2 regions of the Streptomyces sp. NPDC060366 genome follow, and region 2 is predicted to be linked to the other one. Evidence: riboswitches for the same ligand, from Rfam matches in the RefSeq annotation. Region 2 holds a riboswitch; the other holds the start of a gene.
What was found. Region 2 has a riboswitch for cyclic di-AMP ahead of ACFWHU_RS03660 (transglycosylase SLT domain-containing protein). Riboswitches for the same ligand answer to the same signal wherever they lie in the genome.
Positions count from the first base shown of each region.

Region 1 (3,958 bases), on a different contig from region 2:
CGATCCTGCTGATCTTCCTCTTCCGACGGCAGTCCTTCACCGGTCTCGTCGACGGAGTCGTCGTCGCCGGCTTCACCGCGACCGGTTTCGCCTTCACCGAGAACATCCTCTATCTCGGCAGCGCCTTCGGCGAGGACCAGCAGATCGGCAACTCGGGCCTGGCGTCCGTGACCGCGGCGACCTTCTTCGTACGGGTCGTGATGTCGCCGTTCGCGCATCCACTCTTCACGGTGCTGACGGGCATCGGCTTCGGTATCGCCGCGCTCGCCACTCGCCGCCAGCGCTTCCGCCGCCGGCTGATGCCGGTCCTCGGCCTCGTGCTGGCCATGGGCACGCACGCGCTGTGGAACGGCTCCTCCTCGCTGTTCGGCCCGTACGGCTTCTACGCGGTGTACGCGGCGTTCATGGTTCCCGCCTTCGCCCTGCTGACCTGGCTGGCGATCTGGAGCCGGCAACGCGAACTGCGGACGGTCGCCGCCGAGTTGCCCGCGTACGCGGCGGCCGGCTGGCTCGCCGAGACCGAGCCGCTCGCCCTGTCCTCGATGCGGGCGCGCTCGATCGCGCGCACCGTCGCGGGGCGCGGCTACGGGGCCGACGCGGCCCGCACGGTCGGTGAGTACGAGGCGTTCGCGACGTCCCTGGCGTTCCTGCGCCACCGGGCGGGGCGCGGCACGGCGGGCCCGGACTACGTCGAGCGCGAGCAGGAGCTGCTGCACCACATGTGGCAGCGCCGGGAAATAGCGTCGCCCGCGCTGGCTTACGCGGCGCGGGCGACGGGGCGGGTGTGGACGCCGCCGCCGTACATCGACTACGGCGGCTACAACCCGTATCGGAGCTGAGTCCTGCTTCTTCGGATCAAGCCGGAGGGGACAGGGCCGGATCATCCGACCCTGGTCCGGATCCGGTCAGGGGGCGAGGCCCTTGCTGCGCAGCCAGCTCAGCGGGTCGATCCCGCTGCCGCCCGCGGTGTGCACCTCCAGGTGCAGGTGCGGGCCGGTGACGTTGCCCGTGGCTCCCACGCGTCCGATGGTCTCGCCGGTGGTGACCTTCTGGCCGGCGCTGACCGTCATCGAGGACAGGTGGGCGTACCAGATCTCCGAACCGTCTTCGAGCTCCAGCACGACGCGGTAGCCGTAGGACCCCGACCAGCCGGCCGACTTGACGGTCGCGCTGTGCACGGCCTTGGTGGGCGTGCCCGTGGGGGCCGCGAAGTCCAGGCCGGTGTGCTGGCCGGAGGACCACATGGAGCCGGTCTGGCCGTAGGTGGAGGTGAGCGTGTACGAGGAGGTGGGCAGCGAGAAGCTGGCGGCCAGCTTCTCCAGACGCTCCTTCTCCGCCTTGGCCTCCGCCGCTTCCTTGGCCTTGCGCTTCGCCTCGGCGGCCTTCTCCTGCGCGTCGGTCTGCTGCTTCTTGGCCTCGGCCGCGGCCGTCTCGGCGGCGGCCGTCTCGGCGCTCGCCTTCTGGGCGGCGTCGGCCTCGGCCTGCTGCTGCTCGGCCTGCTGGAGGATCCGGGCGCGCAGCGCCTCGCCGGAGTCGGTGGTGCCCTGCTGGGCGTCAGCGGCGGTGAGGGCCGCCGTGGTGAGCGGGGAGGGCGTCTCGTCGTTCTTCTTGTCCCCGTCGGACATGAAAGACCCGACGCCGGGAAGAGACTTGGCGTCGGGAAAACTGTCCGAGATCGCGTCGGGAAGTGATATCGAGACCGCGGGCTTGTCCTGGGCGGAGGCGATGCCTCCCGCGCCGACCGCGGCGATGACGCCTACTCCGAGGACCGTGGAGCTGCGGGCGAGAGCGTTGCGCTGCTTGGCGACACGGTGCTTGCCGCGTACGGGACGGATGGAGTCCGCGGTGGGATTCCACTCCTCCCAGTCCCTGTTCGCCTCGCCGTTGCTGTGATCGGTGCCGGTGAGCCGGCTGCCGGGGCCGAAATGGGCCGGGGCTGAGGCTTCGGGGGCAGGCCTGTTGGACGCCACTGGGGCGCTCTCCTTTCCTTCCTTCTCGCCTACCGGGTTAGCTGACGGGTTCGGAGCAGGAAGGTCTCCTACGAGCGTTCTTGACCGCACGAGGCAGCAAGAGGCGCCCGATTCACCCCAATTGGTGGTTCCCCGGTTTCCTTGCGGAATTCGGCGCGTGCGCACGGTGCCGTCTCTTTCGACGGCTGGGACAACCGCGCTGCGTTATCGAACGTTAATAGACGACCGGGGCTTATTCCAAGCTGTTCCGGGTGATCGTTAGCGATGACGGCCGGGATCAACCGGGCCACAAGCGGGCGTAATCGGGCGAGTTGATCGACTCTTAGGCCGTGTGCGATCACACACTCGAACTGACGGTGCGTCAAATGTTATGCGGAGCGGTGCGCCTCAACTACACAGCGTGCCGGTCGAGATGACATCACGGCACGACGGGGTGCGGGGCGGGCGGCGCGACGAGCCGCCTCACGGCACGACGGGCATCGTTCTGCGCCGCTCCGGCTGCCGCGCGGTGGGCCGGCTGACGGCCAGCAGCGCCATGTCGTCCGTACTGCCGCCGCCGGTGTGCAGCCGTACGTCGCCGACGATCGCCTCCAGCAGCTCGTCGGGGCCGGGGAAGATCCGTCCCGCCAGCCGTTCGCGCGGGTCGTAGAAGACGCCCGCCGCGTTGCGCGCCTCGGTGAGACCGTCCGTGTAGAGCAGGAGCGTCGACCCGGACACGTACGGGACCTCGTCCGCCCGGTCCGGCCAGGCCCCCAGCTCGCCCATCCCGAGCGGCAGCGCCGGGTCGGAGGGGGCAAGCACCGTCAGCGCGCCGTCGGCGGCGAGCACCAGCGGCTCCGGGTGCCCGCGGTTGACCACCCGCACCATGCCCTCGACATGCGGGATCTCCGCCAGGACGGCGGTGGTGAAGCCCTCGAACAAATCGATCCCGCTGCGCCGGGTGCCTTCGCGCGCCAGTGCCCGCTCCAGCCGCTGCGCGACCCCTTCGAGCGAACTCTCCTGCTCGGCGGCCTCGCGGAAGGCGCCGATGACGACGGCCACGGTCTCGACGGCGCCCATGCCTTTGCCGCGTACGTCACCGACCACCAGCCGTACCCCGTACGCCGTGTCCTGGACGGCGAACAGGTCACCGCCGATGAACGCGCCCTCCTCGGCCGCCTCGTAACGCGCGGCGATGTGCAGCCCGCCTATGCGGGCGGCGGGTGTGGGCAGCACGGCGCGCTGGGCCGCCTCGGCGATGACCCGCGCCGAGGCGAGACGTTCACCGCTGCGGCGTACGACCCCGTTGATGGCCAGCGCGAGGACGGAGACCGTGAAGACGTTCAGCGCTTGACTGATCGTCGCGGTGTCCTGCAGATTCCCCGTCCCGAGATGCAGCCCCAGGAAGACCAGGGTCGACACGATGCCGACAACGAGGGTGCGCGCGAGCGAGAAGAACGGGGCGGCCACCAGCGGCGCCGCCGCGAAGAGCGGGGAAGCCGTAAAGGCTGTCGGGGTCACCTGGTCCAGCACGATCGCCACCACGATGATCAGGCCGGGCAGGAGTTCCACGATCGGATACGGCGAGCGGGCGCGGTGCCGGGCGCGCCGCCGCCTGGCCCTGCGGGGGCGGTCGAAACCGGAGCCGGAGGGACGCCCGCCGGGGGAAAAGGAGTCGTCCCAGTCGGGGTCTTCCGGCGGCCGGCTCGCCTCACCCAAGCCGGCGTCGGCGCGCCGGAGGCTACGCCGGATCCCGCGCTCGACGCTGTTCCTGAGACTGCGGAGCCTGGTCCTGGCGGACAGGCGACGGCGGGCGGCACCCTCGGCGGAACGGTCGTCGCTCCCGCCGCGTGCCGTCCCGTCGTCTCCGTTGTCTCTCAGGTGCCCCACCAGTCGTCTCCTGCCCGGTCCGCCGACGGCTGCGCACGGTACCGCGCACTTCCCAGGCTGACTCTTTCCGCGTCCGGCGGCTACCCGGCCATCGACCGACTGGGCTATCGGCGGGGCCC
Region 1 is NZ_JBHXDC010000004.1:16,586-20,543, forward strand. It holds gene ACFWHU_RS12615 (PrsW family intramembrane metalloprotease) at 1-839, shown strand, start outside; gene ACFWHU_RS12620 (M23 family metallopeptidase) at 906-1,970, opposite strand; cyclic di-AMP (ydaO/yuaA leader) riboswitch at 1,982-2,136, opposite strand; gene ACFWHU_RS12625 (PP2C family protein-serine/threonine phosphatase) at 2,433-3,839, opposite strand.
Region 1: it holds a riboswitch for cyclic di-AMP, as region 2 does, so the genes downstream of both, ACFWHU_RS12620 (M23 family metallopeptidase) here and ACFWHU_RS03660 (transglycosylase SLT domain-containing protein) in region 2, are expected to answer to the same signal.

Region 2 (3,958 bases):
GACGGCATCAACTTCAGCAACGGCACACGCAATTCGCAGGTGGACAATTCCTCCTTCCGCACCACGGGTGACGATTCGCTCGCCGTCTGGGCCAATCGATACGTCAAGGACCCGGCGGTGGACATCGCGCACGACAACTCGTTCACCAACAACACCATTCAGCTGCCCTGGCGGGCCAACGGGGTCGCGATATACGGCGGTTACGGCAACAAGGTGCAGAACAACCTGATCGCCGACACGGCCAACTACCCGGGAATCATGCTCGCGACGGATCACGACCCGCTGCCTTTCTCGGGCGAGACCCTGCTCACCGGAAACGCGTTGCACCGCACGGGCGGCGCTTTCTGGAACGAGGACCAGGAGTTCGGCGCGATCACCATTTTCCCGGCGAGCCGCGACATCACCGGGGTGAAGATCAGGGACACCGAGATCTCCGACTCCACGTATGACGGCATTCAGTTCAAGAACGGCAGCGGCAACGTACCGGACGTCGAAATCAGCAACGTGTCGATCGACAAGTCCAACAACGGCTCCGGCATCCTCGCGATGGGCGGCGCGCGTGGCAACGCGACGCTGACGGACGTGACCATCACCAACTCGGCCGAGGGAGACGTCCTGGTCGAGCCGGGATCGAGCTTTGTGATCACGGGCGGCCCGGGCATCAGGCAAGCGGCCGACTGACACGAAATCGGCAGGGCGGGAGCCCGCTCGGCGCCTTCCGTACGGCTCTGTGAGGGGAGCCGTACGGAAGGCGCTTTTTGCGCATTCAGGACTATTCGCGATCGATGGAAAAGCTCTAGTTTGTCCGCTTTGTCGGGCGGGTGTTATGTGTACTCAGCGGCTAACTTGTCCCTTTCTGGGCGGTGTTGTCGTCGAGCGGTTGCATCGAAACCTCGTGATGTGTGTCACAGGTTCAGTGGGAGGTGTCTCCCGCGCCCGTTCCCACCTCCCGTGCGGGAAGGGAAAGTTGAGGCTTGTACCGACGGACGGGAATTCGAATTGCCCGCCGTTTGATCAGCGAATGGCGGGACGCGGTGAATTCAGGACTTGTTTCGCTCGGACGTTCTCGCTTACGTTCTCGTCATTCCGGGCGGAACGCCGAATCCTGCCGCTGCTCGGAAACCGCACCCACCCATTCACGTACGGCAGGAGCGGGGGACCCAGGTAAGTCGCCGATCCGGCAATGCCGGACCGGCTCGGGGTGAAGCCGCGCCAACAGCGCGGCCGGGCATCTCCCGCCCGAACCCGACAGCTCACCTCGCAGGCGACGGAGAGGATTTCGTCATGCCCGCAGAGGGTAAGCACCGCCGTTCCCGCACCAGCCCGCTCGCCCGCCGCCTCATCGCCCTCGGCACGGGCAGCGCCGCACTCGCGCTGCCCCTGGTGACCGCCACCACGGCGGGCGCCGCGCCCGCCCCGCAGGCCGTCAAGGCCCCGACTGCCGCCACTGCCGCCGCGAAGGTCACCCACACCGTCTCGAAGGGTGAATCGCTGGCCAAGATCGCGGACGCCCGTTCCGTGAGCGGCGGCTGGAAGGCGCTGTACAAGACCAACCGCGCCACCGTCGGCGAAAACCCGTCGCTGATACACCCCGGCCTGAAGCTGAAGCTCTCGGGCAAGCCGAAGGCCGCGGCCCCGACCGCGTCGACCGAGAAGAAGGCGTCGGGCGAGACCACCGAAGCCGTCGAGACGGCCGCGAAGTCGTACACCAACGACCTCGACGGCTGGATCCGCGAGGCGCTGGACGTCATGGCGCAGAACGGCATCCCCGGTTCGTACGACGGGATCCACCGCAACATCATGCGCGAGTCCGGCGGCAACCCGCAGGCCATCAACAACTGGGACTCCAACGCTGCGGCCGGCACCCCGTCGAAGGGTCTGCTCCAGGTCATCGCCCCGACCTTCGAGGCGTACCACGTGCCCGGCACGTCGACCGACAGCTACGACCCGGTCGCCAACATCACGGCGGCGTGCAACTACGCGGCCGACCGCTACGGCTCGATCGACAACGTGAACGGCCCGTACTAATCGGCACGGTCACCGCGTGACCCAGAGGCCGGGCAGGCTGCGCGAAGCAGCCCGCCCGGCCTCCGGCTGTCCTCAATCGCCGGACCGGCTTGGTTCTGTGTCCTCAATCGCCGGACGGGCTCAATAAGAGCCCGTCCGGCGATTGAGGACGAACCGGCCGCCGGACGGACCCGGCCCACGCCACCGCCTAGACGTCGAGCAGCCCCGCCGCCAAAGCCTCCACCCGTGCCCGCCACGCCACCCCCGCCGCCTCCGCGTCGAAGTCGTGCGGGCCCGTCTGGGTGAGGACCAGCCGGGGCCCGTGCCCCGTCCCGGCGCGCAGCTCCCAGCGGACCTCGCCCTCCGGGTGCCAGGCGTACGCCAGGACTTCCGGCGCCCGTACGTCCGTGACCGGGCCCGCCGGGACCTTGTCGGCCGTGAAGCCCGACGGCACCGGCGAACCGGTCACCGGCTCCGCACCACCCGGGGCTTACCGCCGAGCCAGCAGCCAGTCCATCGCCGACGGGCATGTGTCGAGGACCGAGACGTGCCCGTCATCGGGCCGTACCCACAGCTCCGCCCGAGGAAGTCCGGCGAGCATCGACCCGGCGTGCGCGGGTGGTACGACGCGGTCGCGGCCGCCCTGCACGAGCAGTACGGGCGCGGCCACCTCCGCAAGGTCGAAGCCCCACGCGGTGGCGAAGGCGACGTCGTCGTCGATCAGCCCGTCGGGCCCGGCCTGCCCCGCCTTCACCGCGTCGTCGCCCAGCGACGACCACGGGCCCGCCAGCGCGGCGAAGTCGGCGGAGGTGAAGCTCGCGGGGTCGAACTCGTCCGTCGCCGCGTACAGTTCGCGCGCTTCGCGCCCGTCGGCGGCGGAGCGCAGACCGCCGGGCGCCACCATTCCCTCGTACCAGTCGAAGTCCCGCGTGTACGGCGCGATGCCCGCCAGGCAGACGACGCCCGTCACCCGGTCCGGCAGCAGCGCGGCGCACGCCAGCGCGTGCGGCCCACCACCGGACGCCCCCATCGTGGCGAACGACCCGACGCCGAGCGCGTCCGCGATCCGCTCCACGTCGGCGGCGGCCGATGCCACGTTCCGGCCCGGCAGCGGGCTCGAACCCCCGTAGCTGGGGCGGCCGTACGACACCAGGCGGATCCCGCGCGCCGCCGCCGCCGTGAGCAGCGGCTCCAGCGGGACGCCGGTCTGCGGCGAACCGTGGTGCCAGACGACGGTCAGCCCGTCCGCGTCCCCGCCCGCGCCCTTGGCGCCGCCACCGCTGTCGTACGTCCGCAGCGTGCGCCCGTCGCTCAGCTCCACGTCCTGTTCGATGACCACCGGCTCAGCCTACGGCGCGCGGTCGGCCCCGCTCAGCAGATCCCGTCCCCCGGCTTGGGGTTGCCCAGCGCGAACAGCGGGCGCAGCCGTAGCCCGGCCCATGTCCCGAGCAGGGCGGTCGCGCCCCAGATCCAGCCGTGCAGACTGCCCGACGCGATGCCCGCGAGGTAGGCGCCGATGTTGCAGCCGCCCGCCAGTCGCGCGCCGATCCCCATGAGTACGCCGCCGAGCACCGCCGCCACGGCGGTACGGCCGGGGATGCCCCGGTGCAGCGCCCATGTCCCGCCGAGCGAGGCGGCGACAGCGGCGCCGATCATGATGCCGATGTCGGTCAGGCTGTTCTTGTCCTTCAGTACGGGCCCCGCGAACATCTCGGCATTGCCCGGCTGCTGCCAGAACGACCAGTTGGCGGGGTTGCCGCCGAGCGCGTCGACCACCCGCGAGCCCCACAGGCTGAACGCGCTGGTGACACCCCAGGGACCGCCGGACACCAGCAGCACGCCGGCGCCCAGCACGGCCAGCGCCAGTGCGCCGGCGGCCAGCGGCCACGAGCCGCGCAGCACACGCGCCGCGCCCTTGGCGCTCGGCGGGGTGCTGATCGGCGGCGGGGTA
Region 2 is NZ_JBHXDC010000001.1:863,258-867,215, reverse strand. It holds gene ACFWHU_RS03665 (right-handed parallel beta-helix repeat-containing protein) at 1-681, shown strand, start outside; cyclic di-AMP (ydaO/yuaA leader) riboswitch at 1,120-1,280, shown strand; gene ACFWHU_RS03660 (transglycosylase SLT domain-containing protein) at 1,285-2,028, shown strand; gene ACFWHU_RS03655 (hypothetical protein) at 2,216-2,476, opposite strand; gene ACFWHU_RS03650 (alpha/beta fold hydrolase) at 2,498-3,346, opposite strand; gene ACFWHU_RS03645 (YeeE/YedE family protein) at 3,379-3,958, opposite strand, start outside.